DNA from 3 places in the Pseudomonas knackmussii B13 genome. Region 2 is predicted to be linked to each of the others. Evidence: predicted binding sites of a transcription regulator. Region 2 holds the regulator's gene; each other region holds the start of a gene.
What was found. Region 2 encodes FliA, which starts transcription of late flagellar genes. Its sites were predicted from a motif close to CTAAAGTTTNNNNNNNNNNNGCCGNTAA; they were not measured.
Positions count from the first base shown of each region.

Region 1 (9,781 bases), 2.4 Mb from region 2:
CTTCGGCATGTGGCGGTAGAGGAAGCGGCGATCCTGGCAGATGCTGTTGCCGCAGATCGGCGAGGAGCGCTTGGGCACCCACTTCTCCAGGAACGCCAGGGTCTGCGCTTCGGCTTCGGCGGCGCTGATGGTGCTTTCGCGCACGCGCTGGGTCAGGCCCGACTGGCCATGCTGGCGAGTGTTCCACTCGTCCATGCCGGCGAGGACTTCCTCGCTCTGGTGGACGGCGATCACCGGACCTTCCTCGAGGATGTTGAGGTCGCTGTCGGTGACGATGGTGGCCATTTCGATGATCACGTCCCGGTCCGGGTCAAGGCCGGTCATCTCCAGGTCGATCCAGATCAGGTTCTGTGCGTTCTGCATGGTGCGGCTCCTTGGCTCAAGCCCCCTAGTTTAGCGGGAAGCGCTCGGACGCATGCTAAACTCGCCGGCGATTTTTCCCGTGGACTCAATATGGCCAAGCGTCATCTCACCCGCCGGCAGAGCTGGCGCATCGAAAAGATCCAGGAAGAGCGCGCCGCACGTGCCGCCAAGCGCGAGTCGCGCGCCATCGAGGAGCTCGAAGGTGGCGACCTCGGCCCGGAGCAGAACGGTCTGGTGATCGCCCACTTCGGTGTCCAGGTGGAAGTCGAGGCACTGGAAGGCGAGCATGCCGGCGAAGTGCTGCGCTGCCACCTGCGCGCCAACCTGCCGACACTGGTGACCGGCGACCGCGTGGTCTGGCGCCCGGGCAACCAGGGCATCGGCGTGATCGTTGCGCAGCTGCCGCGTACTTCCGAGCTGTGCCGCCCGGACATGCGCGGCGTGCTCAAGCCGGTGGCTTCCAATGTCGATCGCATCGTCATTGTCTTCGCCCCGCGCCCCGAGCCCCACGCCAACCTGATCGACCGCTACCTGGTGGCGGCCGAGCATGCCGGCATCAAGCCGCTGCTGCTGCTGAACAAGGCCGACCTGATCGACGAGCAGAACGCCGAACAGATCGACTCGCTGCTTAGCATCTATCGCGACCTGGGCTATCCGCTGCTGGAAGTATCGGCATTCAACGGCTTGGCGATGGACGCCCTGCGCGCCGCGCTGAATGAGCACGTCAGCGTGTTCGTCGGGCAATCCGGGGTGGGCAAGTCGTCGCTGGTCAACGCGCTGCTGCCGGGCGTCGACACGCGGGTCGGCGACCTTTCGGAGGTCACCGGCAAGGGGACCCACACCACCACCACGGCGCGGCTGTTCCACTTCCCCGCGGGTGGCGACCTGATCGACTCGCCCGGTATCCGCGAATTCGGCCTGGTTCACGTGAGCCGGGACGACGTCGAGGCGGGCTTCATCGAGTTCCACGACCTGCTCGGGCATTGCCGCTTCCGCGACTGCAAGCATGATCGCGAGCCGGGTTGTGCGCTGCTCAAGGCGCTGGAGGAAGGTCGGATCAGCGAACAGCGCATGGCCAGCTACCGGCACATCCTGGCCAGCCTGCCGACCGAGGAATACTGAGGTCGGCCCGGCTTACTGCTTCTTCAGCTCTTCGAGCTTGAGCTTGCCGCCGCCGTCGAACAGGTTGAGCTTTTCCTGCAGCTGCTGATCCGGCAGCGGTTCCGCTGCAGCCCCGGGCTGAGCCGGCGCCGCTGGCGTTGTTGGCGTTGCTGAGGGCGCGGCATTCGGCGCCGAACCTTCCGGCGCCTGCTGATCGCCGCCGCCCTGGCCTTCGATGGCGCGTTGCGCCCGCTTGGTCAGGACGATGATGTCGATGCGCCGGTTGACCGGGTTGAGCGGGTCCTTGCGATCGTACAGCTGCGAAGACGCGTAGCCGACCACCCGGGCGATCTGTCCATCCGGATAACCGCCGGCAACCAGCGCGCGACGCGCCGCGTTGGCGCGGTTGGCCGACAGCTCCCAGTTGCCGAACTCGTCGCCGGCGTAGGGCTTGGCGTCGGTGTGGCCGCTGACGCTGATCTTGTTCGGCACCTGCTTGATGGTCTCGGCCATGGCCAGCAGGATGTCTTCGAAATACGGCTGCAGACGCGCGCTGCCGAGATCGAACATCGGCCGGTTGGCGGCGTCGACGATCTGGATGCGCAGGCCGTCGCGGGTGATCTGGAACAGGATCTGGTCCTTGAACGGCTTCAGCTCAGGATTCGCATCGACCTTGTCCTGCAACTCCTTGAGCAACAGTTCCAGGCGCTCCTGCTCGATCTGCTCGGCCTGGCGCTCGGCGTCGGCAGGGTTGATCTCCTTTTCCGCCTGCGGGCTGATGCGCGTCTCGTCCGCTTCCGGCTGCGCCTGGATCTGCGGATTGAGGGTCTTGTCCGGCGCTGGTGTCGGCGTACCGCCCAGGTCGATCACGTATGGGCTGGCGCTCTCGGTGAAGCCGATCGGGTCCTGGAAGTAGCCAGAAATCGCCTTCTTCTGCTCGGGGGTCGCCGAGGACAGCAGCCAAAGCACCAGGAAGAACGCCATCATCGCCGTGGCGAAGTCGGCGAAGGCGATCTTCCAGCCGCCGCCGTGGTGGCCGGCGGCGTAGCGCTTGATGCGCTTGACGATGATCGGCTGGTTGTTATCCATTCCTTAGCGCCCGCGCACGGCCTGTTCCAGTTCAGAGAAGCTCGGACGGTGCGCCGGCAGCAGCACCTTGCGGCCGAATTCCACGGCCAGCGACGGCGGCATGCCGGAAGCCGAAGCCACCAGGCAGGCCTTGATCGATTCGTAGAGGTTCAGTTCTTCCTTGGCGTCGTGCTCGAGGGCATTGGCCAGCGGGCCGACGAAGCCGTAGGCGGCGAGAATACCGAGGAAGGTCCCCACCAGCGCGGCGGCGACGTGGTGGCCGATCTCCGCCTGGCTGCCCTGACCGAGCAGGGCCATGGTGATCACGATGCCGAGTACCGCGGCGACGATACCGAAGCCCGGCAGGCCGTCGGCAACGCGGGTCACCGCATGGGAGGGGTGCTCGAGTTCTTCCTTCAGGCTGCCCAGTTCCATGTCGAACAGGCCTTCCAGCTCGTGCGGCGCCATGTTGCCGGAGGACATGATGCGCAGGTAGTCGCAGACGTAGGCCGTCATGCGGTCGTCCTTCAGGACGGCCGGGTACTTGCTGAAGATCGGGCTGGCGGCGGGCTCTTCGAGGTCGGCCTCGATGGCCATCATGCCCTCGCGGCGGCTCTTGTTGAGGATCTCGTAGAGCATCCCCAGCACCTCCAGGTAGAAGGTGTGGGTGAAGCGGTTGCTGAACATCTTCGGCGCCTTCTTCAGCACCGTCATGAAGGTGCTGCCCGGGTTCGCCTGCAGGAATGCACCCAGCGCCGCGCCCCCGATGATCAGCAACTCGAAGGGCTGCACGATGGCCATGATCTTGCCGCCGGAAAGCAGGTACCCGCCGAGGACGCTGCCCAGAAGAACGAAGATGCCGATGATTTTTGCCATGGGTGACCGACTGGAACAGTGAACGGGACGAAGGCGCTCTCGCACGCCTCGCTGTTGTTATCGGAAAATCCGCGCAAGACTATAGGCTGACAACACTAAAAACCAGTTTGGCGCCTCCGCATGTCCTTGCAGACTCCCGATCCAGCCGTCCTCGATACCTGGCTCAAGCAACTGGAAGAGTTGCCGCTCCCGGTTCCCGCCGAGCAGCACGAACGCATTCGCCGGGCGCTGGGCGACAACCGCCGCTCGCTGCGCGATATCGCCGATCTGCTGCAGGACTGTCCGACCCTCGCGCTGGCCATCCTGCGCGAGGCCAACCGCGCCCGCATGGCCCAGGACAATCCGGCCGAAAGCCTGGAAGTCGCCCTCAGCCGCCTCGGCCTGACCCGCGCCCTGGGACTGCTGGAGCGCCTACCGCAGGTGCCTCGGGCGCAGATGCCGCCGGTTCTCGGGCAATTGCTGGTGATCAGCCGCCACGCCATGCAGCAGGCTGCCGGCCTGTTCGCCGTGCGCCTGGCTCGGCTCTGGCAGGAAATCCACTGGGGCAGCCTGTTCATCCTCTCTCCGCTGTGGGCACTGGGCGTCGCGCGCCCGGACCTGGTCGAGCAGTGGCAGCAACAGGTGCTCGTCGAAGGGCGGCCGACCGCCGAAGTGGAGCAGGAGCTGCTGGGCATGCGCCTGCTGCCGCTGTGCCGCGCACTGGCCGAACGCTGGCGCCTGCCGGACTGGATCGTCCAGGGCCTGCGCCTGCTCGGCGAGGACCATGAGCTGCTGGCCCGCGCCCTGCACCTGGCGCATGCCGAAAGCACGCCGCTGGCCCAGCAACAGCGCCTGGATGCCGACCCGGAACTGTCGCGCTGGCTGACCCGCCCAGCCAATACCATTCTCCTCGCCAACAGCCTGGCCATGGCCGCCCACCAGTCCTGGGGCGATGCGCACATGCAACGCTGGGAGCGCCTGACCGCCCTCTACCTGCAGATCCCCCTGGAAGACCTGCAGCAGCAGGTCCACGCACTCGCCGCCCAAAGCGCCCGACGCGACGCCGACCCACGCTTCTGGCATCCGGCCCAGGCCCTGCTATGGCCCTGGGACAGCCAGCGCTGGCGGGTCCACAAACCAGCACCTGCGCAGATCGCGGCGCGCCCTGGCAATGCCGAGCAGTGGAAACGCCTGTGCGCCGAACTGCTGCGCGCGCCATCGCCCTTCGGCAACCTGCTGCAACTGCTCGACACCGCCGCCGAGGCCATCAGCCTATGCGGCTTCGACCGCGGTGCCCTGCTGCTCGCCGATCGCCAGCAATCCGTCCTGCAGGCACGGCGCAGTTTCGGCCTAGCCCCAGCGGTCGAGAACCTGCAACTGCAGACAACCAGCAGCCAGCTGCTGCGCAAGCTGCTGGAGCGCCCAGCGCGCCTGCAATTGACGCCGACCAACATGGCCGACTACTCGGCCGTGCTGCCCGGCAAACTGAAGGAAGCGCTGCCCAGCGAACACCTGCTGCTGCGCTCGCTCGGCAGCCCTCAGCGCGTGCTGATGCTGGTGATTGCCGATCGCCAGGGCCAGCCCATCGGCGACACCCAGGCCCAGGCCTTCGACAAGACCTGCCAGTGCATCGAGCGCAGCCTCCAGCAGTTCATAGGCAATCGCGGCTGATGCGCCCAAGCACGGGAAAACCGCCCGCGCCACGCGCTTTCCGTTAAACTGCGGCGTTCCGCCGGCCGCAGCGGGCCCCTGCCCCGCCGCGACCGGCCAGCCCATTACGGAGACGCCGAGATGTCCGCCTTTTCCGCCCTGCCCCTGGTGATCGAGCCGGCCGAACTGGCTGCCCGCCTGAACGCCCCCGAGCTCATCCTGGTCGACCTGACCAGCCCGGCACGCTATGCCGAAGGCCACCTGCCCGGCGCGCGCTTCGTCGATCCCAAGCGCACCCAGTGGGGCCAGCCGCCGGCGCCCGGCCTGCTGCCGGCGAAAACCGATCTCGAGGCACTGTTCGGCGAACTGGGGCACAACCCCGATGCCGTCTACGTGGTCTACGACGACGAAGGCGGCGGCTGGGCCGGCCGCTTCATCTGGCTGCTCGACGTCATCGGCCACTCGGCCTACCACTACCTCGACGGCGGCCTGCACGCCTGGCTGGCCGATGGCCGCGAACTGAGCCGGGACATCCCCGCGCCCGTCGGCGGCCCGCTGCCGCTGACCCTGCACGACGAACCCACCGCCACCCGCGAATACATCCAGAGCCGCATCGGCGCCGCCGACCTGGCCATCTGGGACGCGCGCAACCCCAGTGAATACAGCGGCCAGAAAGTCCTGGCGGCCAAGGGCGGGCACATCCCCGGCGCGGTCAACTTCGAGTGGACCGCCGGCATGGACCCGGCCCGCGCCCTGCGCATCCGCACTGACATGCAAGAGATCCTGACGAGCCTGGGCATCACCCCGGACAAGGAAGTGATCACTCACTGCCAGACCCACCACCGTTCCGGCTTCACCTACCTGGTGGCCAAGGCCCTCGGCTATCCGCGGGTCAAGGGCTATGCCGGGTCCTGGTCGGAATGGGGCAACCACCCCGACACCCCTGTAGAGGTTTGAGGAATGTCGTTCAAAGACCGTTTGTTCATCCTGGCCCAGTACCTGCTGCCGCATCACCTGCTGTCGCGCCTGATCGGCTGCGCCGCCGAGTGCCGCGCGGCCTGGTTCAAGGACCGCCTGATTCCCTGGTTCGCTCGCCGTTACCAGGTCGACATGCGCGAAGCGCAAGTCGAAGACCTGCGTGCCTACGAGCACTTCAATGCGTTCTTCACCCGCGCCCTGAAAGACGGCGCGCGGCCGCTGGATGAAACCCCGGCCGGCGTGCTCTGCCCGGCCGACGGCGCGATCAGCCAGCTCGGCCCGATCGAACACGGCCGCGTCTTCCAGGCCAAGGGCCACAGCTTCAGCCTGACCGAACTGCTGGGCGGCGACGCCGAGCGCGCCGCGCCCTTCATGGGCGGCGAGTTCGCCACCGTCTACCTGTCGCCGAAGGACTACCACCGCGTGCACATGCCGCTGGCCGGCACCCTGCGCGAGATGGTCTACGTGCCCGGCCGGCTGTTCTCGGTGAACCAGCTGACCGCCGAGCAGGTACCCGAGCTTTTTGCTCGAAACGAGCGCGTCGTCTGCCTGTTCGATACCGAACGTGGTCCAATGGCCGTGGTGCTGGTCGGTGCCATGATCGTCGCCTCGATCGAAACCGTCTGGGCCGGCCTGGTCACGCCGCCGAAGCGCGAGCTGAAGGCCTTCGCCTACGACGAAGCGGCACGCGCGCCCATCCACCTGGAGAAAGGCGCCGAGCTGGGCCGCTTCAAGCTCGGCTCCACCGCCATCGTCCTGTTCGGACCGGAGCAGGTAGGCTGGGCTGAACAACTGGCCGCCGGCAGCCCGGTGCGCATGGGCCAACTGCTGGGCAAGGCCCGCCAGGTCTGATTGCAGTGCGGGGCGCATGGCGAATTGCCGGCGCCCCGAGGACCGCGCGGCACCATTCCCTGGGTGGGCTGTCACGAAAGATGGATACTGCTAGAGTTTCGGAAAAACCCGGCACCGAACCCAGCCGACCGGTCAGCCACAAGGCACAGATCGTGGAGCAACTCATCTGACCATGGACAATCCGAGTCCTTATCAATTGCTGCGCGTCCCTACCCCGACGCACGAGAGCCTGAGTTTCTGCAACGCCAATCCGCGTGACTTGAAGGACTGGCTCGACCACCTGCCCAAGGCCAACCTCGGGGAGACCGCGCGCCAGCTCTACCAGGGGCTGATCGAGCTGAACCAGCTCAAGCTCCCGGTGGAGGCGCGCCTGCAGCTGCTGGAGCTGTTCCGCCCGGAAGTGCACTCGGTCTGTCAGCACCTGGAGCGCCACTTCCTCAATCAGTCCATCGTCCTCGACGAGCGCCCGCGCAAGGTCGCCAACCTCTGCCAGGCCCTGCAGAACCACCTGGCGATCGGCTACAAGCTGGCGGTCGTCCGGGAAGCCCCGCGCTTCAGCCGCGAGCGCGCACAGATCCTGGTGCTGGCCCTGCAACGCGCGATCCGCAGCCTGTGCGGCCCGCTGGTGCGTGCCTCGCAACTCTACTGCCCGGTTCCGGAAAGCCTCTGGCTGGAACTCCACCAGCTTTACCAGCTGGCCCGCCAACACAGCGTCCAGGGCCTCGCGGTACGCGACGACCTGGTCCGCAACGGCAAGTCCATGAGCATCGAGCGCGCCTACCTGGTCGCCCTGCTGCTGGGCTGCGCGCGCTGCAACCAGATGCGCCAGAACAGCATCGCGCGCCTGGCCGAAGCCCTCGAATCCTGGAGCGAACAGGTCAAGCTGCAGCCAGCCAGCACGCCGGCCAGCCTGTTCGTGATTGCCCCGCAGGTAGACGGCCCGCCGCGCTACCGCTCGCTGTTCAAGGAAAGCGACCTGGCCGGCGCGTTGGGCATGGACCCACAGCAGCTGGTCGCATCGCTCAAGGAATACCTGCAGGCCACGCCCGAACAACGCCCTCAACTGCCGCTAAAAGTCATCGACGGCGTCAGCATCGACATGCTCCAGCACCTGGCGAGCGCCTGGGGCGACATCGCCGAGCGCACCTTCCAACGCACCCTGGGCCAGGGCCAGCTGACCCTGTGCATCGGCATGAGCGCGCTGCACTACTTCCTCGCCGGGCGCCAATCCTTCGCCGAGCTGCTCAAGCTGCCGGCACAGGAAGCGCCGACCTTCAAGCGCGAGATCAAGGACGCCTGGGCCAGCGCCTTCGACGCGCAGAAGATCAAGGACTGGGAGCCCGGCGCACCGCTCGAGGAAATCGAATACAAGCCGCTCAAGCCAGGCGAGGGCGACCGCACGGTTACGCCCGACGAAACGCTGTGCGACGAGTACCCGGTATTCACCTTGCCCATCGTCAACCACAGCCCCGGCGGCTACTGCCTGACCTGGCCGAAGGAAATCCCCAGCCAGCTGCAAGCCGGCGAGCTCCTCGGCATCCAGGACGCTCCCGAGCAAGGCTGGAGCATCGCTGTCGTGCGCTGGATTCGCCAAGTCCGTGGCGGCGGCACGCAGATGGGCATCGAGCTGATCGCCCCGCTCGCACAGCCCTGCGGCCTGCAACTGCTGCGCAAGACCGAGCAAGGTAGCCAATACCTGCGCGCCCTGCTGTTGCCGGAAATCGCCGCGATCTCGCGGCCGGCCACCGTGATCACGCCGCGCCTGCCCTTCCAGGAAGGCAGCCGCGTGCAGATCAACCAGCATGGCGACGAGCGTCGCGCGACCCTGGTCCGCAAGCTCACCGCGACCGCCAGTTTCAGCCAGTTCGAGTACCGCATCCAGGAGCTTGCCAAGGATGCTGGCGATAAGCCTGTCACAGCCTCGAGCAGCAAGGTGGCGCCGGGGGAGGAAGACTTTGACTCGCTCTGGAAGTCTCTGTAGATTCGCCCGGACTCCATTCGTCGCCACTTTGCTGCCGTCCGGCGCGGTATAAGCAGCCCCCATGGCCAATGAAAAGAAAACCATCCGCCTGCTGATTCTCGAAGACTCCCAGAACGAAGCCGAGCGGCTGGTCAGCCTCTTTCGCAATGCCGGACGCGCCACCCGCGTCCACCGCATCACTTCCAGTGACGACCTCAACGAAGCCCTCCAGCAAAGCTGGGACCTGCTGATTGCCGCTGCGGAAAGCAGCGCGATGGCACCGGGCGAGGCGTTGGCGAGCATCCGTCGGCAGGCCAAGGACATCCCCTTCCTGCAGCTGATCGCCGGCAACGACACCGACGACATCACCGAAGCCCTCGCCCTGGGCGCCCAGGACGCCGTGCCGCACGGCGAAGACGAACGCCTGGTGCTGGTGGCCAATCGCGAGCTGAGCAACCTCGAGGAACGTCGCGCCCGCCGTGCCGCCGAGGTCGCGCTGCGCGAAGCGGAGAAGCGCTGCCAGCTGCTGCTCGACAGCTCGGTCGACGCCATCACCTACGTGCACGATGGCATGCACATCTATGCCAACCGCGCCTACGTCGACCTGTTCGGCTATGAAGACGCCGAGGAGCTGGAAGGCTTGCCGATGATCGACCTGATCGCGCCCACCGATCAGGCCACCTTCAAGGACTTCCTCAAGGGCTACCAGAACAACGAAGGCAACGCTGAACTGCGTTGCGGCGGCATCAAGGTCGACGGCGCGAGCTTCAAGGCGCGCATGACCTTCTCGCCAGCAACCTACGACGGCGAACCTTGCATCCAGGTGGTGATCCGCGCCGACAGCGACAACAGCGAGCTGGAAGAAAAGCTCCGCGAAGTCAGCTGTCAGGACCTGGTCACCGGCCTCTTCAACCGTGCGCACTTCCTCGACCTGACCGATGCCGCGGTGGAACG
Region 1 covers NZ_HG322950.1:5,530,482-5,540,262, forward strand. Annotated here, with positions in the region: gene orn (oligoribonuclease) at 1-363, opposite strand, end outside; gene rsgA (small ribosomal subunit biogenesis GTPase RsgA) at 454-1,485, shown strand; gene motB (flagellar motor protein MotB) at 1,498-2,553, opposite strand; gene motA (flagellar motor stator protein MotA) at 2,557-3,408, opposite strand; gene PKB_RS25950 (HDOD domain-containing protein) at 3,529-5,058, shown strand; gene rhdA (thiosulfate sulfurtransferase) at 5,179-5,994, shown strand; gene asd (archaetidylserine decarboxylase) at 5,998-6,867, shown strand; gene PKB_RS25965 (hypothetical protein) at 7,040-8,848, shown strand; gene PKB_RS25970 (GGDEF/EAL domain-containing response regulator) at 8,910-9,781, shown strand, end outside.
Region 1: motA (flagellar motor stator protein MotA) is a predicted target of FliA. The motif match lies at 3,466-3,493, and genes of this name have one in related genera.

Region 2 (9,781 bases):
AGCGGGACCTTGATGACGATCTTCGAGCCCTGGCCCTTGGTCGAGTAGATGTTGATGATGCCGTTGAGCTGGGAAATCTTGGTCTTCACCACGTCCATGCCGACACCGCGGCCGGAGACGTCGGAGATCTCGGTCTTGGTCGAGAAGCCCGGGGCGAAGATCAGGTTGTAGCAATCCGACTCGCTCAGGCGGTCCGCGGCATCCTTGTCCAGCAGGCCCTTCTCCACCGCCTTGGCGCGGAGGATGTCCGGGTCCATGCCTTTGCCGTCGTCGGAGATGGACAGCAGGATGTGGTCGCCTTCCTGCTCGGCCGACAGCACCACCCGGCCGCCACGCGGCTTGCCGGAGCCTTCGCGCTCCTCGGGCGACTCGATGCCGTGGTCCACGGCATTGCGCACCAGGTGCACCAGCGGATCGGCGAGGGCCTCGACCAGGTTCTTGTCGAGGTCGGTTTCCTCGCCCACCAGCTCGAGGTTGATTTCTTTCTTCAGGTTGCGCGCAAGGTCGCGGACCAGGCTCGGGAAGCGGCCGAAGACCTTCTTGATCGGCTGCATGCGGGTCTTCATGACCGACATCTGCAGATCGGCGGTGACCACGTCGAGGTTGGCCACGGCCTTGGCCATGGCTTCGTCGCCGCTGTTGCTGCCCAGGCGCACCAGGCGGTTACGCACCAGCACCAGTTCGCCGACCATGTTCATGATCTCGTCCAGGCGCGCGGTGTCCACGCGCACCGTGGTTTCGGCCTCGTTGGCGCTCTTCTCCGGGGCCGGCGCGCTGGCCTGGCGCGGGCTCTCGGCAGGCTTGGCCGCAGCCGGTTTGGGCTTGGCCACGGCGGCCGGCTTGGCCGGCGCAGGAGCGGGAGCAGCGGCGGCAGCAACCGGGCCTTCCGGCGCATCGCCGAACTTGCCCTTGCCGTGCAGCTGATCCAGCAGCGCCTCGAATTCGTCGTCGGTGATGTTGTCGCCACCGGCGGCCGGCGCGGGAGCTTCGGCGGCGGGTGCGGCGGGCGCAGCAGCAACCGCTGCCACTTCGCCCTCGGCGGGGGCGCCGAACTTGCCCTTGCCATGCAACTGGTCGAGCAGCGCTTCGAACTCGTCGTCGGTGATCTCGTCGCCTTCGGCACTGACAGGCGCGGCCGGGGCCGCCGGCGCAGCAGCGGCCGGAGCCGACTCACTGGCAGCGCTGAACTTGCCCTTGCCATGCAGCTGGTCGAGCAGCGCTTCGAACTCGTCGTCGGTGATTTCGTCACTGCCGGCTTCGCTGGCCGGGGCCGGCTGTTCGACCGGCGCGGCCGCTTCGGCGCCCGGCTGCAGGGCATCGAGCAGTTGCTCGAACTCGGCATCGGTGATGTCGCCATAGGCGGCCGGCTCGGCAACTGGAGCCTCGACTTCGGCAGCGGCCACGGGGGCAGCAACTTCAGCAATGGCCTCTTCCTCGTCACCGCCCGGCTCGGCCAGGCGCGACAGCGCGGCGAGCAACTCGGCGGAGGCCGGAGTCGGCTCCTCGTTGTCGCGCACCTGGCTGAACATGACGTTGACCGTATCCAACGCCTGCAGGACCACGTCCATCAGCTCGGAGCTGACGCGGCGTTCGCCCTTGCGCAGGATGTCGAAGACGTTCTCGGCGATATGGCAGCACTCCACCAGCGCGTTCAGCTGGAGGAAACCTGCCCCACCCTTGACGGTGTGGAAACCACGGAAGATGGCATTGAGCAGGTCCATGTCATCGGGTCGGCTTTCCAGCTCGACCAGCTGCTCGGACAGTTGCTCGAGAATCTCGCCGGCCTCCACCAGGAAGTCCTGGAGGATTTCGTCATCGGCGTCGAAGCTCATTCGGTGCTCCCCACGGCGCGTTTGCGCACTTCAGAATCCAAGGCTGGACAACAGATCGTCGACATCGTCCTGACCGGACACGACGTCTTTCCTTGTATCGGCAGCGATCTGCGGACCTTCACCCTTGGACGATCTTTCTTTTTCGACTTCGTCGCGCATGCCCTGGTGGTCGTGCTCGATGCCCGCGTAGCGGTCCACCTGCCCAGCCATCCAGACCAGCTTGACCAGGTTGCTCTCGACCTCGGTGACCAGCTTGGTGACGCGCTTGATCACCTGCCCGGTGAGGTCCTGGAAATCCTGTGCGAGCAGGATGTCGTTCAGGTGTGCAGACAGCTTGCGGCTGTCCTGGGCACTGACGTAGAGGAACTGCTCGACGCGCTTGGCCAGGTCGCGGAAGGCATCCGGACCGATCTCGCGGCGCATGAAGCGCGACCACTGTTCCTGCAGGTCCTTGGCCTCGTGCTCGATGTGCGTGAGCAGCGGCGAGCACTCCTCGACCAGGTCCATCGTGCGGTTGGCGGCCTTCTCGGTCATCGTCACCACGTAGGACAGACGATCGGTGGCATCGGCGATCTGCGACATTTCCGCGGCGTGCCGGGAATTCGGATCGATCTGGAAATTGACGATCGCGTTGTGCAGTTCGCGGGTGAGCTTGCCGACCTCCTGGTAGAGGCCGCGATCGCGGGTCTGGTTGAGCTCCTGGATGAGCTGCACGGCCTGCTGCACCTCGCCGCGCTCCAGGCTCTCGACCAAATCGCGCGCGTGTTTTTTCAGGGTCGACTCGAAGTCACCCGTGGAATCGTTGACGAGCTCCATGACGCCCTCTTGGTCGGAATCAGCCGACCCGCTCGAAAATCTTCTCGATCTTTTCTTTCAGCACTTGAGCGGTGAAAGGCTTGACCACGTAGCCATTGACCCCGGCCTGGGCCGCTTCGATGATCTGGTCGCGCTTGGCTTCGGCGGTCACCATCAGCACCGGCAGGTGCTTCAGGCGGTCGTCGGCGCGCACTGCACGCAACAGGTCGATGCCGGTCATGCCGGGCATGTTCCAGTCGGTGACGAGGAAGTCGAAATTGCCGCTGTGCAGCATCGGCAGCGCGGTGGTGCCGTCGTCGGCTTCCGCGGTGTTGGTGAACCCCAGGTCGCGCAGGAGGTTCTTGATGATGCGCCTCATCGTGGAGAAGTCGTCCACGATGAGAATTTTCATGTTCTTGTCCAAGCCTGCCTCCGTCCAGTCCCGGTGCGCCGCTGCAGGCGCACCTTGAATACCCTTTGGCGAGTGCCGAGGCGGCACCTGCCTTGTTGCTTGTCTGGCGCCGAGCCGCTGTTCGCCGCTCTGCCCTTTCGACGAATCGCCTGGCCATTCGCCAGTGATCGTCGGACCGGCGGGATTCTATACGTCCCGTCGGAAAATTCCGTTACTTCCGTGCACTTAGTGCGCGCGCCACTCCGACAACCTTGCCCGCAGGCGCGCTGCGCACTGGCTATGCAACTGGCTGACCCGCGACTCGCTGACCCCGAGCACCTCGCCGATCTCCTTGAGGTTGAGCTCTTCGTCGTAGTACAGCGCCAGCACCAGGCGCTCGCGCTCGGGAAGCTTGGTGATGGCATCGGCCAGCGCCGCCTGGAAACGCTCGTCCTCCAGACCGTGGGAGGGTTCGTTGTCCAGGTGCGAGGTGTCTTCCGCCGGCCCCTGGGCCCCTTCCTGCAACAGGTCGTCGAAGCTGTACAGGCGACTGCCCTGGGTGTCGCTCAAGATCGCGTAGTAATCGTCGAGACTCATATTGAGTTCGGCAGCAACTTCCTGATCTTTAGCGTCGCGTCCGGTGCGCGCTTCGATGGCACGGATCGCGTCGCTGACCATCCGCGTGTTGCGATGCACCGAACGCGGTGCCCAATCGCCCTTGCGCACTTCGTCGAGCATGGCGCCGCGGATGCGGATGCCCGCGTACGTCTCGAAGCTCGCGCCCTTGCCGGAGTCGTATTTCTTCGCCGCCTCGAGCAGGCCGATCATGCCGGCCTGCATCAGGTCCTCGACCTGCACGCTGGCCGGCAGGCGGCCCAGCAGGTGGTAGGCGATCCGCTTCACCAGCGGTGCGTAACGCTGGATCAGCTGTTCCTGGGAGTTCTGCGCCTGTGCTTTCGTGTACATACGCGCTCCGGAGCCGCTCATCATACGGTCGAACCCGCGGTGGGATTCTGCACCAGGCGCTCCACGAAGAACTCCAGGTGGCCACGGGGGTTGGCCGGCAGCGGCCAGCTGTCGACCTTCTGTGCAATCGCGCGGAAGGCCAGCGCCGCCTTGCTGCGCGGGAAGGCCTCGTAGACCGAGCGCTGCTTCTGCACCGCCTTGCGCACCGATTCGTCGTACGGAATCGCGCCGACGTACTGCAGCGCCACGTCGAGGAAGCGGTCGGTGACCTTGGTCAGCTTGGCGAACAGGTTGCGCCCTTCCTGCGGGCTGTGCGCCATGTTGGCCAGCACGCGGAAGCGGGTCATGCCGTGGTCGCGGTTGAGCAGCTTGATCAGGGCGTAGGCGTCGGTGATCGAGGTCGGCTCGTCGCACACCACCAGCAGGACTTCCTGCGCGGCGCGGACGAAGCTCACCACCGAATCGCCGATGCCGGCGGCGGTATCCACCACCAGCACGTCGATGTTTTCGCTGATATCGCTGAACGCCTGGATCAGGCCGGCGTGCTGCATCGGCGACAACTGCACCATGCTCTGCGTGCCGGACGCCGCCGGGACGATGCGGATGCCGCCCGGTCCCTGGAGGATGACGTCGCGCAGGTCGCATTCGCCCTCGATGACGTCAGCCAGCGTGCGCTTGGGCTGCAGGCCCAGCAAGACGTCGACGTTGGCCAGGCCGAGGTCGGCGTCGAGCAGCATGACGCGACGGCCGAGGTCGGCCAGCGCCATGGACAGATTCACCGAGACGTTGGTCTTGCCTACGCCGCCTTTGCCACCGGTGACCGCGATTACCTGAACGGGATGCATACCCATAAAAATTACCTTGTCTCTTCAACGATCCCGCCACCGGGACCCTGCCAGCTGCGGTGCTCGGCCGCAGTTGGCGTGACGGATCTACCTTGAGCATCCGTATCCGCTTGGCGGCCATCCGGCCACCGTGGGCCCCGTCTCCGGTGCCCGTCTGGAATCCTTTAGCCGGCGTGTCTTGCCGGTTGCTGATACAGGCCGGCGAACATGCCGGCCATGGTGTCCTCGCAGGGCTCTTCGGGCACCTGCAGGCTCACCGCACGGCTGACCAGCTGGTGCGCGCGCGCCACCTGCAGATCATCCGGAATTCGCGGCCCGTCCGCCAGATAGGCAACAGGCAGGCGTTGTGCTATCACGAGCGACATCGCCTCGCCCAGGCTACCGGCCTCGTCAAGCTTGGTCAGCACGCAGCCGGCCAGTCCGCAGCTGCGGTAGGCGTGCCAGGCGGCCTTGAGCACCTGGCTCTGGCTGGTTGCCGCCAGCACCAGGTAATTCTTCACGTTCAGGCTCTGCGCGGCCAGCGCTTCGAGCTGCATGCGCAGCGCCGGATCGCTGGCGGGCAGACCGGCGGTGTCGATCAGCACCAGGCGCTTGCGCGCCAGCGGAGCCATGGCCTGGAGCAGAGACTGGCCGGGATCGACCAGGATCACAGGGACATTGAGGATGCGCCCCAGCGTCTTGATCTGCTCCTGCGCGCCCAGGCGGAAACTGTCCATGCTGACCAGCGCCAGGTTGTGTGCGCCGTACTTCAGCACATAGCGGGCCGCAAGCTTCGCCAGGGTGGTGGTCTTGCCCATGCCGGCCGGACCGACCAGGGCGATCACCCCGCCCTGTTCCAGCAGGTCTTCGTCGGGTGTGCGGATGGCGCGTGCCAGGTGCGCCAGCAGCATGCGCCAGGCCTGCTTGGGATCGGCGATGGAGGCGACGCGTTCGAGCAGCTGGCGACCCAGGTCGGCCGGCACGCCCATGCGTTGCAGGCGGCGCCACAGGCCAGCCTGTTTCGGCCGCTGGCTCTGCATCTGGTTCCAGGCGATGGAGCCCAGTTGCACTTCGAGCAGTTCGCGCAGGCCGTTGAGTTCGAAACGCATCGCGTCCAGCGACTGCTGGCTGACCGCAGCCGGCGCCGGGGTTGCCGGAGCGTCCGGGGCCGCCATGGCTTCGGCCAGGGTCGGGCGCTTGGCCGGCTCGGCGCCGTACAATTGACGATCCTTGCGCGGGCTGGCGGCGGCGCGGGCCGGCGTGTCCAGTTCAGCACGGGCCTGGGCGATGCGCGCCTGGGTCTTGCGCAGCTCGGCTTCCAGCGCCGGGTTCGGCTTGCTGGCCGCGGCCGGCGGTTGGTAGTCCAGCGCCGCGGTCAGCTCGACACCGCCGGCAACCCGGCGGTTGCCGATGATGGCGGCATCCGCGCCCAGCTCATCGCGGACCAGTTTCATGGCCTGACGCATATCGGCGGCGAAGAAGCGTTTAACCTGCATGGCGCTGTCCTTCAATTCTGTCCAACGGTGGCGACGATGGTCACTTGCTTGTTATCCGGGATTTCCTGGTAGGCCAGCACGCTCATGCTGGGCACCGCCATCCGAGCGAATCGCGACATCATCGCGCGGATGGGGCCGGCTACCAGGAGGATCGCCGGTTTCCCGAGCATCTCCTGACGCTGCCCCGCCTCGACCAACGAGCGTTGCAGCTTCTCGGCCATCCCCGGCTCCAGAAGAATGCCTTCTTCCGAGCCTTGTCCGGCCTTCTGCAAGCTATTGAGCAAGATCTGTTCCAACCTGGGTTCCAGAGTGATCACAGGCAGCTCCGGCTCAAGCCCCACAATGCTTTGCACGATTGCGCGGCTCAGCGCGACGCGAACCGCGGCGACCATCGCGGCGGGATCTTGACTCTTGGCGGCAACGTTGGCGATGGACTCGGCAATGGTGCGGATGTCGCGTACCGGCACCTGTTCCTGCAGCAGCGCCTGCAGGACCTTGAGCAGGGTCGACAGGGAAATCAGCCCCGGAACCAGCTCTTCCGCCAGCTTCGGCGAGGATTTGGCCAGCAGCTGCATCAGTTGCTGGACCTCTTCGTGGCCGAGCAGCTCGTGGGCATGTTTGTGCAGCACCTGGTTGAGGTGCGTGGCGACCACGGTGCTGGCGTCCACCACCGTGTAGCCGAGGGACTGCGCCTGGTCGCGCTGGCCGGCCTCGATCCACACCGCTTCCAGGCCGAACGCAGGGTCCTTGCCGGCGATGCCGTTGAGGCTGCCAAACACTTGACCGGGGTTAATCGCCAGTTCGCGGTCCGGATAGATCTCCGCTTCCGCCACGCTGACGCCCATGAGCGTCAAACGATAGGCGTTGGGCAGCAGGTCGAGGTTGTCACGGATGTGTACCGAGGGCATGAGGAAGCCCATGTCCTGCGACAGCTTCTTGCGGACGCCCTTGATCCGCGCCAGCAACTGGCCGCCCTGGTTGCGATCGACCAGCGGGATCAACCGGTAGCCCACTTCCAGGCCGACCATGTCCACCGGGGTCACGTCGTCCCAGCCCAGCTCCTTGGTCTCCTGGGCGCGCTGCGCCGGCAGCAGTTCCTGCTGACGCTGCACTTCCTGGGCCTCGGCCTGGGCCGTCTTGCGCTGGCGCTGCACGATCATCCAGGCGCCAGCACCGGCCAGCGCACCGAGGCCGATGAAGGAAATGTGCGGCATGCCCGGGACCAGGCCCATGGCGATGAGGATGGCGGCAGAGATGGCCAGCGCCTTGGGCGAGGAGAACATCTGCCGGTTGACCTGGGCGCCCATGTCTTCGGCGCTGGACACGCGGGTCACCATGATCGCGGCGGAGGTCGACAACAGCAGCGAAGGCAACTGCGCCACCAGGCCGTCACCGATGGTCAGCAGGGCGTAGACCTTGCCGGCGTCGCCGAAGGACATGGCGTGCTGGATCACGCCGATGGCCACGCCGCCGATCAGGTTGATGAAGAGGATCAGCAGGCCGGCGACGGCGTCGCCGCGGACGAATTTCGAGGCACCGTCCATGGAGCCGTAGAAATCGGCTTCCTGGGCCACTTCGGCGCGGCGCTTCTTCGCCTCGGCCTGCTCGATGAGGCCGGCGTTGAGGTCGGCGTCGATGGCCATCTGCTTGCCGGGCATGGCGTCGAGGGTGAAGCGGGCGCTCACTTCGGAGATACGCCCGGCACCCTTGGTGACCACCACGAAGTTGATGATCATCAAGATCGCGAAGACCACGATGCCGACCACGTAGTTGCCGCCGATCACCACCTCGCCGAAGGCCTGGATCACCTTGCCGGCGGCAGCGTGGCCGTCGTGGCCGTGCAGCAGCACCACGCGGGTGGAGGCGACGTTCAGTGCCAGGCGCAGCAGGGTGGCGACCAGCAGGATGGTCGGGAAAACGGCGAAGTCGAGCGGGCGCAGGGCGTACACGCAGACCAGCAGGACGACGATGGAAAGCGCGATGTTGAAGGTGAAGAGCACGTCCAGCAGGAACGGCGGGATCGGCAGCGTCATCATCGCCAGCATCGCCAGCAGCAGCAGCGGCACGCCGAGGCTGCCACGGCCCATCCCGGCCAGGTTGCTGCGCACTGTTCCGATCAATTGCGTACGATCCACCCCGAACTCCCCTGCCCTGGCGCGGGTCTGTCGCCCGCGAACATCAAAGTTTTGACGCCGGCATGGGCGTCACAGGGGTAATAGCAGGAAGCGTTCCAACTTTTCCGAAAGGGCGAATTTCAGCGGAACTTGCGCCTCCCGCGCGCCTGCAGCACCAGCAGGCGCATGTCGGCTTCCGCCAGTACGGCCTGGCGCTGCGGCCGATCCAGCTTCTTCCAGGCCCTGATCTCGGCGCGGCTGCGCCCACAGCCACGACAGATGCCATCGTCGAACTCGCAGACACTGATGCAGGGGTCTTTCATGCGCGCTTCTCCTCGGTTCCCGCATTGAACATGGGGGCGCCGGTGATAGGTTGCCGGCGTGTGCGACGGGCGGTCCGCCGCCAGAAAGACATCGCCCCGAGCGGCGAGGCCGGTCGGGGCGACAAGTAGAACGCCGAGACGCGATCAGAGCAGGGTGAACTGCCCTTCCTTCACGTCGTCCGAGTCCAGGCCGATCATCACCTTGAAGTCACCCGGCTCCGAGGCGTAGCGCAGGCTGCCGTCGTAGAAGCGCAGGTCCTGTTCGCGGATCGGGAACTCCACCACCTTCGACTCGCCCGGCTGCAGCATGACCTTGCGGAAGCCCTTGAGCTCCTTGACCGGCCGGCTGATGGACGCCACCAGGTCGCGCAGGTACAGCTGCACCACGGTCTCGCCGGCGCGCTTGCCGGTGTTCTTCACGGTCACGCGTGCGGTCAGGGTGTCGCCCTTGTGCATCTTCGCGCTCGACAGCTTCACGTCGGAGACGCTGAAGCTGGTGTAGCTCAGGCCGTAGCCGAAGGGGTACAGCGGGCCGTTCTGCGAGTCGAAGTAGCGCGAGGTGTACTTGTTCGGGTGCTCGTGGTCGAACGGACGGCCGGTGTTCAGGTGGTTGTAGTAGATCGGGATCTGCCCCACCGAACGCGGGAAGGTCATGGCCAGCTTGCCTGCCGGGTTGTAGTCGCCGAACAGCACGTCGGCGATGGCGTTGCCGCCCTCGGTGCCGCTGAACCAGGTTTCCAGCATGGCGTCGGCGTTCTCGCTTTCCCAGCGCAGGTCCAGCGGACGGCCGTTCATCAGCACCAGCACCAGCGGCTTGCCGGTGGCCTTGAGCGCCTTGAGCAGGTCGAGCTGGCTCGCGGAGATGCGCAGGTTGGCCTTGCTCGATGCCTCGTGGGCCATGCCCTGGGCTTCGCCGACCACGGCCACGACCACGTCGGCCATCTTCGCCTTGGCCACTGCCTCGTCGATCATCGCCTGCGGGCTGCGCTTATCGATCACCACGTCCTGGTTGTACTCGTTGAGGTACTTGATGATCTCTT
Region 2 covers NZ_HG322950.1:1,727,110-1,736,890, reverse strand. Annotated here, with positions in the region: gene PKB_RS08315 (chemotaxis protein CheA) at 1-1,832, opposite strand, end outside; gene PKB_RS08310 (protein phosphatase CheZ) at 1,863-2,648, opposite strand; gene PKB_RS08305 (chemotaxis response regulator CheY) at 2,668-3,039, opposite strand; gene fliA (RNA polymerase sigma factor FliA) at 3,265-4,008, opposite strand; gene fleN (flagellar synthesis regulator FleN) at 4,005-4,835, opposite strand; gene flhF (flagellar biosynthesis GTPase FlhF) at 4,994-6,304, opposite strand; gene flhA (flagellar biosynthesis protein FlhA) at 6,316-8,439, opposite strand; gene PKB_RS08280 (DUF1289 domain-containing protein) at 8,559-8,741, opposite strand; gene bglX (beta-glucosidase BglX) at 8,886-9,781, opposite strand, start outside.

Region 3 (9,781 bases), 3.0 Mb from region 2:
ACCAATTGGTTGTCCAGGCCGTCGCCGACGGCCACCACCGAGAGCATCGGGCGCGCCGACACCAGCCCCTCGACCAGGGCGCTATGCACCACCAGGTTGGCTTTGCTCAGGCTGATGAAGAGCACGCTGGAAGCGGTCACATCGAGCAGCGCGAGCAGCTCCTCCAGGGTACCGCTGCCGGCGGCGATCACCTGGCCGCTGCTGGCCAGGCTGCTCTGCAGCCACTCCAGCTCTCCGGCGTGTTCGGTCAGGGCGACAAAGGTCTGGCTCATGCTGGTGCTCCTGCTCTGCCCCGACGCCGAGCCGGCGGCGGGACGACTTACCGGATCCCCGGCCATCACTCGGACATCCCGCTGCTGCTGCCGCGACCGTCGAACTTGCCGTTCTCGAGGAAGTAGAACTCGCCGAAACCGGGATCGTATTTGCGCAGGCCCTCGCCCGGCAGCTTCGGCAGGCTGGCATTGGCGGCCAGCGGCTGTACCAGGTGCGGGGTGACCACCATCAGCAGTTCGCGGTCGTCCTTGCTCAGCTGCGAGGAGCGGAAGAACGCGCCGATCACCGGCAGGTTGCCCAGGCCGGGGAACTTGTCGACGTTGCTGAGCGTGTTGCTGCTGACCAGGCCGCTGATCACGAAGCTCTCGCCGTCGCCGAGGATCACGTTGGTGTCGGTGCGCCGCACGTTCAGCGCCGGAACCGAGATGCCGGCGGTCTTGATGCCGGCGGTGAAGTCCAGCTCGCTGACTTCCGGCGCCACCTTCAAAGCGATGCGCCCGCTGCCCATCACCGTCGGCGTCAGGGTCAGGCGCACGCCGTATTCCTTGTATTCGATGGTGATGTTGTTGTTATCGCCGTTGGGCACCGGAATCGGGTATTCGCCGCCGGCCAGGAAGGACGCGCTCTGCCCGCTGGTGGCGACCAGGCTCGGGCGCGCCAGGGTGTAGGCGAAGCCGCTGCCTTCGAGCATATTGAGAAAGCCCAGCACCTTGCTGCTGCCGCCGCCCCAGATGATGTTGAAGCCGCTGCCGCTACCACCGAAGTTGCCGCTCACGCTGCCGTCTTGGCCGACGCCGATGCCATCGAGGCTGCCCGGCGAGCCGAACACGAAGAGGTTGGAGCCGCGCCGCACCAGCGAGGTGCTGGCCTGCTTGAGCTTGGTCCGGCTGACCTCGACGAAGCGGATGTCGGTCTGCACCTGGTTGGCCAGGGGTGCGCCGGCCGTGTCCGCCGCCGCGGCGACATCGGCCAAGGCGCGCGGCGCGACACGCACCTGGGCGCGCAATGGGTCGCCAGGGCAACCGCTCCATACCAGCAGGCTGGTATCACCTTGCGCCTTGCCGGTGAGCAGGAAACTGCGTTTGTCGAGCAGTTGCACGTCGGCGACCTGCGGATCGCCGATGGCCAGGCGCTTGATCGGCAGCGGCAGCTGCTGGTCGCGCTGGCCGCCCTGCTCCACGTCCAGAACCAGCTTCTGCAACATCAGACCGGCGCAGGCACTGGGCGCGGCTTGCGCCGAGACCAGCGTGGACAGCGCCAGCATTCCCCCCAGACACACGCCAAGCCGGTCGATACGCCGCTTGGCCTGCACTCCCCGAACCATGGCACTACTCCCTGCAGAGAGACTTCTCAAGGCGCTTCATGCGTCACTTTGCTGCCGCGATACACCACCACGCCGCTCACCGCCGACGGCGCGATCTCACGTCGAGTGGCCTGCGGTTTCGCCGGCGCGCGCCGGCCGAGCAATTGATCGAGGCTGATCGGCTCGCTGCCCGCCGGGTTCAGCGAGGCGTGTAGATAGCGACCTTCCTGATCCTTCTCGTAGAGCTGCTCGTCCTTGCTGCGCACGGCCAGGCGCAGCGAGCCGGCCTGGCTGGCCAGCATCAGCCGCGCGACCGACTCGGCCGGCACCGCCAGCACGGCGGTACGCGGCACCTTGTGTTCTTTCTGCTTGTCGTCCTTGCCGTCGGCGGTCTGGTGCGCCTGGCCGTCATTGGCCACCGCGATCTGCTCGCCATAGGTCAGCACGCGCACGCCAGGCAGCACGACCTGGGCGCTGAGGTCGCGCGTGCCGTTGCTCTGGTCGGCGACGAAGAGCATCACGTCGACGTAGTCGCCCGGCAGCACGAAGCCGCCGCCGCCGATGACCTCATCGACCGCGATGGCCATGGCCCGCTCGTCCGGGCGGATGGTCCGCGCCAGCGGCCCGCCGGGCTCGGTGACTGCGGCGGAAAGGATGCTGCCGGCCGGCACCGCTACCCAGACGCGCTGGCCGACCACCGCGTCGATCTTGGCGAAACTGCCGGCGGGCGCGGTCTGCAGGTACTCCAGGCGCAGGTCTTTCGCGGTAAGCACGGCGAGCGCCGGCAGGTCGTGGGTCACTATCACCACAGGGGTGCGCTGCAGCTTGTCGACTTCGGCGGGAATCACAGCGGCGGGCGTTTCGCTGCTGGCGACCGGTTTGGCCGGCTTGCTCAGGGAAACCCCGACATAGCCGACGACGACAGCCCCGACCAACAACAACCCGGCAAAAACCATCAGCACCTTGCTATTCATGGCTACTTCCTTGCACAGCGTCGGGAATTCAGGAGTTCGAACAAACGCAGCAACCGGTACGCGGTCAGCAAACTTTCGATCGGCGACTTAGCTTTTCATCGACCGCTGCCGCCTCATGTTTAATAACTATTCCCGATAACAGGAAATTCTTTGTTACGCCTCAGAATCTAGCTGGTGGACAATGACCGTCAAACCCTTTGATGGCCATTTGCCTAGAGAATTTGGAACTATATCCAAAGGATTAATCCGTCCGTGCTAATTACATTTGACCGCTTGCATTCGTTCGCGCTGCGCCTAGCCTGACCACGTATTCGGGGCATCCGCCCTGGGTGTGGGACGGGCAAGGAGCTACGGCCATGAACTTTAAAGATTTCTCGTTGAATGTTTATTGCAAAGTCAAAGCACTCGCCAAAGACAAAGAAGGCGCCACCGCCATCGAATACGCAGTCATCGCCGGGCTAATTGTCGTTGCAATCGTCGGCACACTTCAGGTGCTCGGCCCGCAACTTAACGGAATATTCGAACAGATCTCCGCTGCACTTCCGTAAGTCCGGAAAAAATTAGCAGCGCAACTTTCACCAAGTATTTCCCTGCTTTTTCCTGATAACGCAGACCACCCGCGCGGTGGCCTGCGTTGTCGCGCCAGCTTTTTCACGCCATTAAATCGCCATCTGCGCTAAAGCCCGCGCCAGAGCGGCCGATACATCCTGCCCACTCGTTCCATCTGCAGGATGCTTTGCCCATGCTTCGCTCGCTGTCCTTCGCCAAGAAGATCCTTCTGGCGGCCTCCCTCGTGGTCATCTTCGCCTTCGCCTGCTTCATCCTCTTCAACGACTTCCGCCAGCGCGAGGCGATCCACGCCGATACCGAATCGACCCTGAACCAGCTCGGCGCCCTCACCGCCAGCAACATCCAGAGCTGGCTGGAAGGCCGCATCCACCTGGTGGAAATGGAAACCGCGCTGCTCGCGGCAAGCGATGGCAGCGCCGAACAGATCCACCGCGTGCTGGCGCAGGACGTGTTCCAGAAGAACTTCGACGACATGTTCATCGGCGAGGCCGCCACCGGCGTCTTCCGGACCATCCCCGACGAGACCATGCCGCCCGGCTACGATCCGCGCCAGCGCGGCTGGTACAAGGACGCCGTGGCCGCCGGCCAGCTGATCGTCACCGAGCCCTTCCTCGACGCCGGCACCAAGCAGCCGATCCTCGCCATGTCCAAGCCGATCATGCGCAATGGCCAACTGTTCGGCGTGGCCGCCGGCGACATGAAGCTGGGGTCCATCACCGCGATCATCAACTCGCTGAAGTTCGAGGGTCATGGCTATGCCTTCCTGGTCAGCGACGCCGGCAAGATCCTCCTGCACCCGGACAGCGCCCAGGTGTTCAAGAACCTCGCCGAGGTCTACCCGCAGGGAGCGCCCCAGGTTCGCGCCGGCATGCAGGAAGTCGAGTTCAACGGCAAGACCCAGCTGGTCTCCATGACCCGCGTCGAGGGCCTGCCGGGCGTCAACTGGTACGTCGCCCTGGTGCTCGACAAGAACGCCGCCTACGCCATGCTCAGCGACTTCCGCACCTCGGCGATGATCGCCACGGTGATCGCCATCGTCGCCATCATCTTCCTGCTCGGCATGCTGATCCGCGTGCTGATGCAACCGCTGACCGCCATGGGCCGCGCCATGCAGGACATCGCCCAGGGCGAAGGCGACCTGACAAAGCGCCTGAGCGTCGCCAGCAATGACGAGTTCGGCACCCTGGCCAACGCCTTCAACCGCTTTGTCGAGCGCATCCACGAATCCATCCGCGAAGTGGCCAGCACCGCCCGCCAGCTGCATGACGTCTCGCAGTTGGTGGTCAACGCCTCCAACTCCTCCATGGCCAACTCTGACGAGCAGGCGACCCGCACCAACAGCGTCGCCGCCGCGATCAACGAACTGGGCGCCGCCGCCCAGGAGATCGCGCGCAACGCCGCCGATGCCTCGCACCACGCCAGCGACGCCAGCAACCAGGCCGGCGACGGTCGCCAGGTGGTCGAGCAGAGCATCAGCGCGATGAACCTGCTGTCCGAGAAGATCAGCTACGCCAGCGCCCACATCGAAACGCTGAACAGCCGCACGGTGAACATCGGGCAGATCCTCGAAGTCATCAAAGGCATCTCCGAACAGACCAATCTGCTGGCCCTCAACGCCGCCATCGAGGCCGCCCGTGCCGGCGAAGCAGGCCGCGGCTTCGCCGTGGTGGCCGACGAGGTCCGCAACCTGGCGCACCGCGCTCAGGAATCGGCCCAGCAGATCCAGGGCATGATCGAGGAACTGCAGGTCGGCGCCAGCGAGGCGGTGACCACCATGACCGAGAGCCAGCGCTACAGCCAGGAAAGCGTGGAAATCGCCAACCGCGCCGGCCAGCGTCTGGCCAGTGTCACCGGCCGGATCAGCGAGATCGATGCGATGAACCAGTCGGTAGCCACCGCCACCGAAGAGCAGACCGCCGTGGTCGACTCGCTGAACATGGACATCACCGAGATCAACACCCTCAACCAGGAAGGCGTGGAGAACCTCCAGGCCACCCTGCGCGCCTGTGCCGACCTGGAAAACCAGGCCGGCCGCTTGCGCCATCTGGTGGACAGCTTCCGCATCTGATCCGTCGCGTAAACGAAAAAGGCGCCCTAGGGCGCCTTTTTCGTTCGCGAGCAAGCTCGCTCGTAGGAGCGAGCTTGCTCGCGAACCACCGTCTACCGCCGCTTCCCGCCCAGCAACGACCCCATCAGGCCGCGCACCAGTTCGCGGCCGATCTGATTGGCCGCCTGCCGCACCACCGTCTTCATCGCCTGGCTGGCCAGGCTGCCAAGCAGTTCGCCGGCCATGTTGCCCAGGTTGCTGCCGGAATCGGCCGGGGCCTGACTCGGCGCCATCTTGTCGTCGGTGCGCCCGGTCAGGCGCTCGTAGGCCGACTCGCGGTCGATCGGCTTGTCGTAGCGCCCGGCCAGCGGCGAGGAACGGATCAACGCGGCACGCTCGGCCTCGCTGAGCGGCCCGATGCGCGACTGCGGCGGAGCGATCGCCACGCGCTGAACCATCGACGGCGTGCCCTTCTCTTCCAGGGTGCCGACCAGGGCCTCGCCGATGCCCAGCTCGGTGAGCACCTGCAGCGTGTCGAACGCCGGGTTCGGCCGGAAGCCGTCGGCCACCGCGCGCAGCGATTTCTGCTCCTTCGCGGTGAATGCCCGCAGACCGTGCTGGATGCGCAGGCCGAGCTGGGCCAGCACGTCGTCCGGCAGGTCGCCCGGCGACTGTGTGACGAAGTACACGCCCACGCCCTTGGAGCGGATCAGCCGCACCACCTGCTCCAGGCGGTCGTGCAACGCCTTGGGCGTACCGTTGAACAGCAGGTGCGCCTCGTCGAAGAACAGCGCCAGCACCGGCTTGTCGGCGTCGCCGCGCTCGGGCAACTGCTCGAACAACTCGGAAAGCAGCCACAGCAGGAAGGTCGCGTAGACCTTGGGCGCCTCGTGCACCAGCTTGCTGGCGTCGAGCAGATGGATACGCCCGCGGCCGTCCGGCTCCAGGCGCAGGATGTCCTCCAGTTGCAGCGCCGGCTCGCCGAAGAAGGCCTCGGCGCCTTGCTGCTCCAGGGTGGCCAGGCGGCGTAACAGGGCCTGCGATGAGGCGCCAGTGAAGAGCGCCTGATCCTCGCCAAGCACCTCAGGATGGTCCTTTAGGTAGCCCAGCAGCGCCTTGAGGTCCTTCAGGTCGAGCAGCAACAACCCCTGCTGGTCGGCCACCTTGAACGCGGCGAAAAGCGCGGCCTGCTGGCTGTCGGTCAGCTCCAGCAAGTTGCCCAGCAACAGCGGACCCATCTCGCTGAGGGTGGTGCGCAGTGGATGGCCAGTCTGCCCGGCGACATCCCAGAGGCTGACCGGATAGGCCTTGGCCTGGTAGTTCAGCCACGGCATGCCGGCGATGCGCTCGGCCACCTTGCCCTGCGGATTGCCCGCAGCGCCAATGCCGCAAAGGTCACCCTTGATGTCGGCGGCGAACACCGCGACACCGGCATCGCTGAAGCTCTCGGCGAGGTGCTGGAGGGTGACAGTCTTGCCGGTGCCCGTCGCACCGGCAACCAGGCCGTGGCGGTTAGCCAGTTTCCACGGCTGGGTGATGGGCTGGCCGTCGGTGCCGGCACCGATGATGAGTTCGTTGCTTGCTGACATCCTTGCTCCCCTGATCGAAGGTCAAGTCACCCAGCAAGACTGGCGCGTCGCGGCCAAGTGCGCAACGCGAAACGGCAGATTCAGGCCTGCGCCTCATCGACGCGGAACACATGCTTGAGGTAGCGCCCGAAATTCTCGTCGCTGCACTGCATCTTGCCCGGCGTATCGGAGATCTTCGCCACCGGCTGGCCGTTGCAGGCGGTCATCTTCAGCACGATGTTCATCGGCTCGACGCCAGGAATATCGCAGGTGAAATGCGTGCCTATGCCGAAGCTGACGTCGATGCGCCCGCGCAGCGCTCGGTAGATTTCCAGCGCGCGAGGCAAATCCAGGCCGTCGGAGAACACCAGGGTCTTGCTGCGCGGATCGACGCCGAGCTTCTCGTAATGGGTGATCGCCTTCTCCGCCCAGACCAGCGGATCGCCGGAGTCGTGGCGCAGGCCGTCGAAGAGCTTGGCGAAGTAGAGATCGAAGTCGCGCAGAAAGGCATCCATGGTGATGCAATCGGTCAGGGCGATGCCCAACTGGCCGCGGTATTCGCGCACCCAGCAGTCCAGCGCTGCGCTCTGGCTGTCGATCAGCCGCGGACCGAGCTGCTGGTGCGCCATCAGCCATTCGTGGGCCATGGTGCCCAGCGGCTTGAGGTCAAGCTTGCGCGCCAGATGGACGTTGCTGGTGCCGACGAAGTGCCCGGGGAAGCCATGTTTGAGCTCGTCCACCACGCACTCATGCACTGCATAGGAGAAACGCCGGCGCGTGCCGAAGTCGGCCATCTTGAAGCCGGCCAGCTCCTCCACCGAGGCTTCCTTGCGCAGCCAGGCGAATTTTTCTTTAACGCGCTCGCGGACGGCCCTCAAAGTGATCGACGGATAGCGTTGGCGGTTTCGCGCTTCGCTGATGCTCGCCAGCACCGGCACCTCGAAGAGGATCACGTGCAGCCACGGGCCTTTGAGACGCAGGAAGAACTCGCCGTTCTCGATGCCGCTTTCCACGTAGCGCATGTTGAAGCGGAACAGGCCGAGGAAGCGGATGAAGTCCGCCTTGAAGAACGGAATGCGCTCGAGGAAGCCCAGCTCCTCGCGGCTGAGGCTCAGCCCGGCCAGTGCTTCGACGCGCTCGCGAATGGCCGCAAGGTACGGGCGCAGGTCTTCGCCATTACGGCAGCGGAACTCCCACTCCACTTCCGCGTTGGGGTAGTTGTGCAGCACCGCCTGCATCATGCTCAGCTTGTAGAAATCGGTGTCCAGCAGGTTCTGTACGCCAAGCGGGGAAAATGCGCTGTCGCCCATGCTCGCCTCTCATGCCCTAGTTGCAGGCAGTCTAAGGGATCAACGACAAAAAACCCCGCCGAAGCGGGGTTTTCATTGCAGCATCCTGCTCAGCGCGGAGCGCTAGCGCCGCCCTGGGAGAGTCCGAAGAGGAACAGCAGCAAATCATGATCAGGACTCGCCGCCTGCTTGGCTCGCACATTCGGTGGAACGTGGCAGAGCGATTGTTGGCCGACGGTATCGATCACTTCGGGCCCAGGTTCGTGCCAGGCAGCCGCGGCCAAGGTCGCGACCCCCAGGGCACCGACGAGAAGCAAACTTCGCGTGATTTCTAGTTTCATGTCTGCAAGCCTTTGATGGCGCTGCCAAACGCCGCTTCGTAACCATAGACAAAGGCCTGCCATTGCGCGTCGGTCCACGACGAACGGCGCTTAACCTGACGCAAGTCATGGCGGGCGGCCCGCTTGGCGCTGAAACGCTGGCGAGCCTTTTCCAGGTCGATCAGGGCGATATCGATGCGCTCGCCATCGACCTTGACGAAAACGTGCTTGAGGTAAAGGCAACCATGCTGCCAACGGCCTGCATTGAGCTTGGCCAGGGTCGCGCCGTACTGCTGCAGGATGCGCTGGTGCAGCGTCTCGCCCCAGCGCTCGCGGTCGCCGTTGGCATAGCAGTCTTCCAGGCTGCTGTAGCCATCCAGGGACTCGGTGACCAGCAGGGCCTGCCACTCGCCATTGACCTTGCGGCAGCCGGCATAGATCAGAGTCGGTACCTTCACGCCCAGCGCAGCTGCGGCTTTCAGTGCATCGCGCTCACGAATGGCGGTGGGATAACCGAAGGGATGCAGCAAATCGCGGTAAATATGACCGACTTGCTGCTTGCGGTAGAGCAGGCGGCCGTCATCGGTGAGAACCCGCTGCACGCCGCTTTCGCCACCACGCCGCCGATTGGGTTCCTCTACCCATTTGCCGGGAATCTGCAACCAACGCTCGATAGCGTTTTCGCCGGAAATTCGCTGCAGAGTTGCCAAATCAGCGCCCATCATTACTCCTTACGCAATATGTAGACCCGCCACATGTGGACCAGCGGGACGAAATCGATATGGTTCTGCACCACGAATCCGGCTTGGCGGAACTCCTCCTCGATGGTACGAGCGGGGATCACGAAACGGTTCTGGTACTCGTGCTTCTTGCGCGAAGCCTCGGCACGCCGGCGTTTCCAGGCCTTGAAGTTGCCGTCGACCCACAGCGACAGGATCACGCTGTCGCGGGTCACCCGATGGAACTCGCGCAGCATCGTCATGCGATCGCTTGGCTCACCGATGTGGTGCATAAGCCGCATGGAGAAGATGCTATCGACGGCGTTGTCCGGCAGATCGATGGCGAATGCCGAAGTCTGCAAAGGTCTGACCCGTTTGACAACCTCGGCCGGCTGGCCGGCGCAGGCTACCGCGATCATGTCCGCCGAGTTGTCGGCGCCGATGATCACGCGATTGTCCTTCTCCGCCAGCATTGGCCAGAAGCGCCCGGCGCCGCACGGCAGGTCCAGCACCAGATTCGGCTGGCCGGCTAGTTTGAGCGCCTGACGGGCGATCTGGACATCGCGCCAGTGGGAAAGTTTGCGGGACAGGCCGCTGCGGTGCTTACGCAGGTAGCGCTCGGCGTGCGCACGGTCGTACTTCTGGGAAAACTCGAGGTCGACGGGCTTGTCGCTCATGGTTGGATACCTGTTCATTTTTTATACGAAAAACTAAGGCG
Region 3 covers NZ_HG322950.1:4,717,262-4,727,042, forward strand. Annotated here, with positions in the region: gene tadZ (type 4b pilus Flp biogenesis protein TadZ) at 1-272, opposite strand, end outside; gene PKB_RS22045 (type II and III secretion system protein family protein) at 338-1,537, opposite strand; gene cpaB (Flp pilus assembly protein CpaB) at 1,624-2,550, opposite strand; gene PKB_RS30385 (Flp family type IVb pilin) at 2,907-3,098, shown strand; gene PKB_RS22060 (methyl-accepting chemotaxis protein) at 3,293-5,188, shown strand; gene PKB_RS22065 (helicase HerA-like domain-containing protein) at 5,281-6,756, opposite strand; gene pncB (nicotinate phosphoribosyltransferase) at 6,837-8,045, opposite strand; gene PKB_RS29330 (hypothetical protein) at 8,135-8,365, opposite strand; gene PKB_RS22075 (lipopolysaccharide kinase InaA family protein) at 8,362-9,066, opposite strand; gene PKB_RS22080 (class I SAM-dependent methyltransferase) at 9,069-9,740, opposite strand.
Region 3: PKB_RS22060 (methyl-accepting chemotaxis protein) is a predicted target of FliA. The motif match lies at 3,227-3,254, and genes of this name have one in related genera.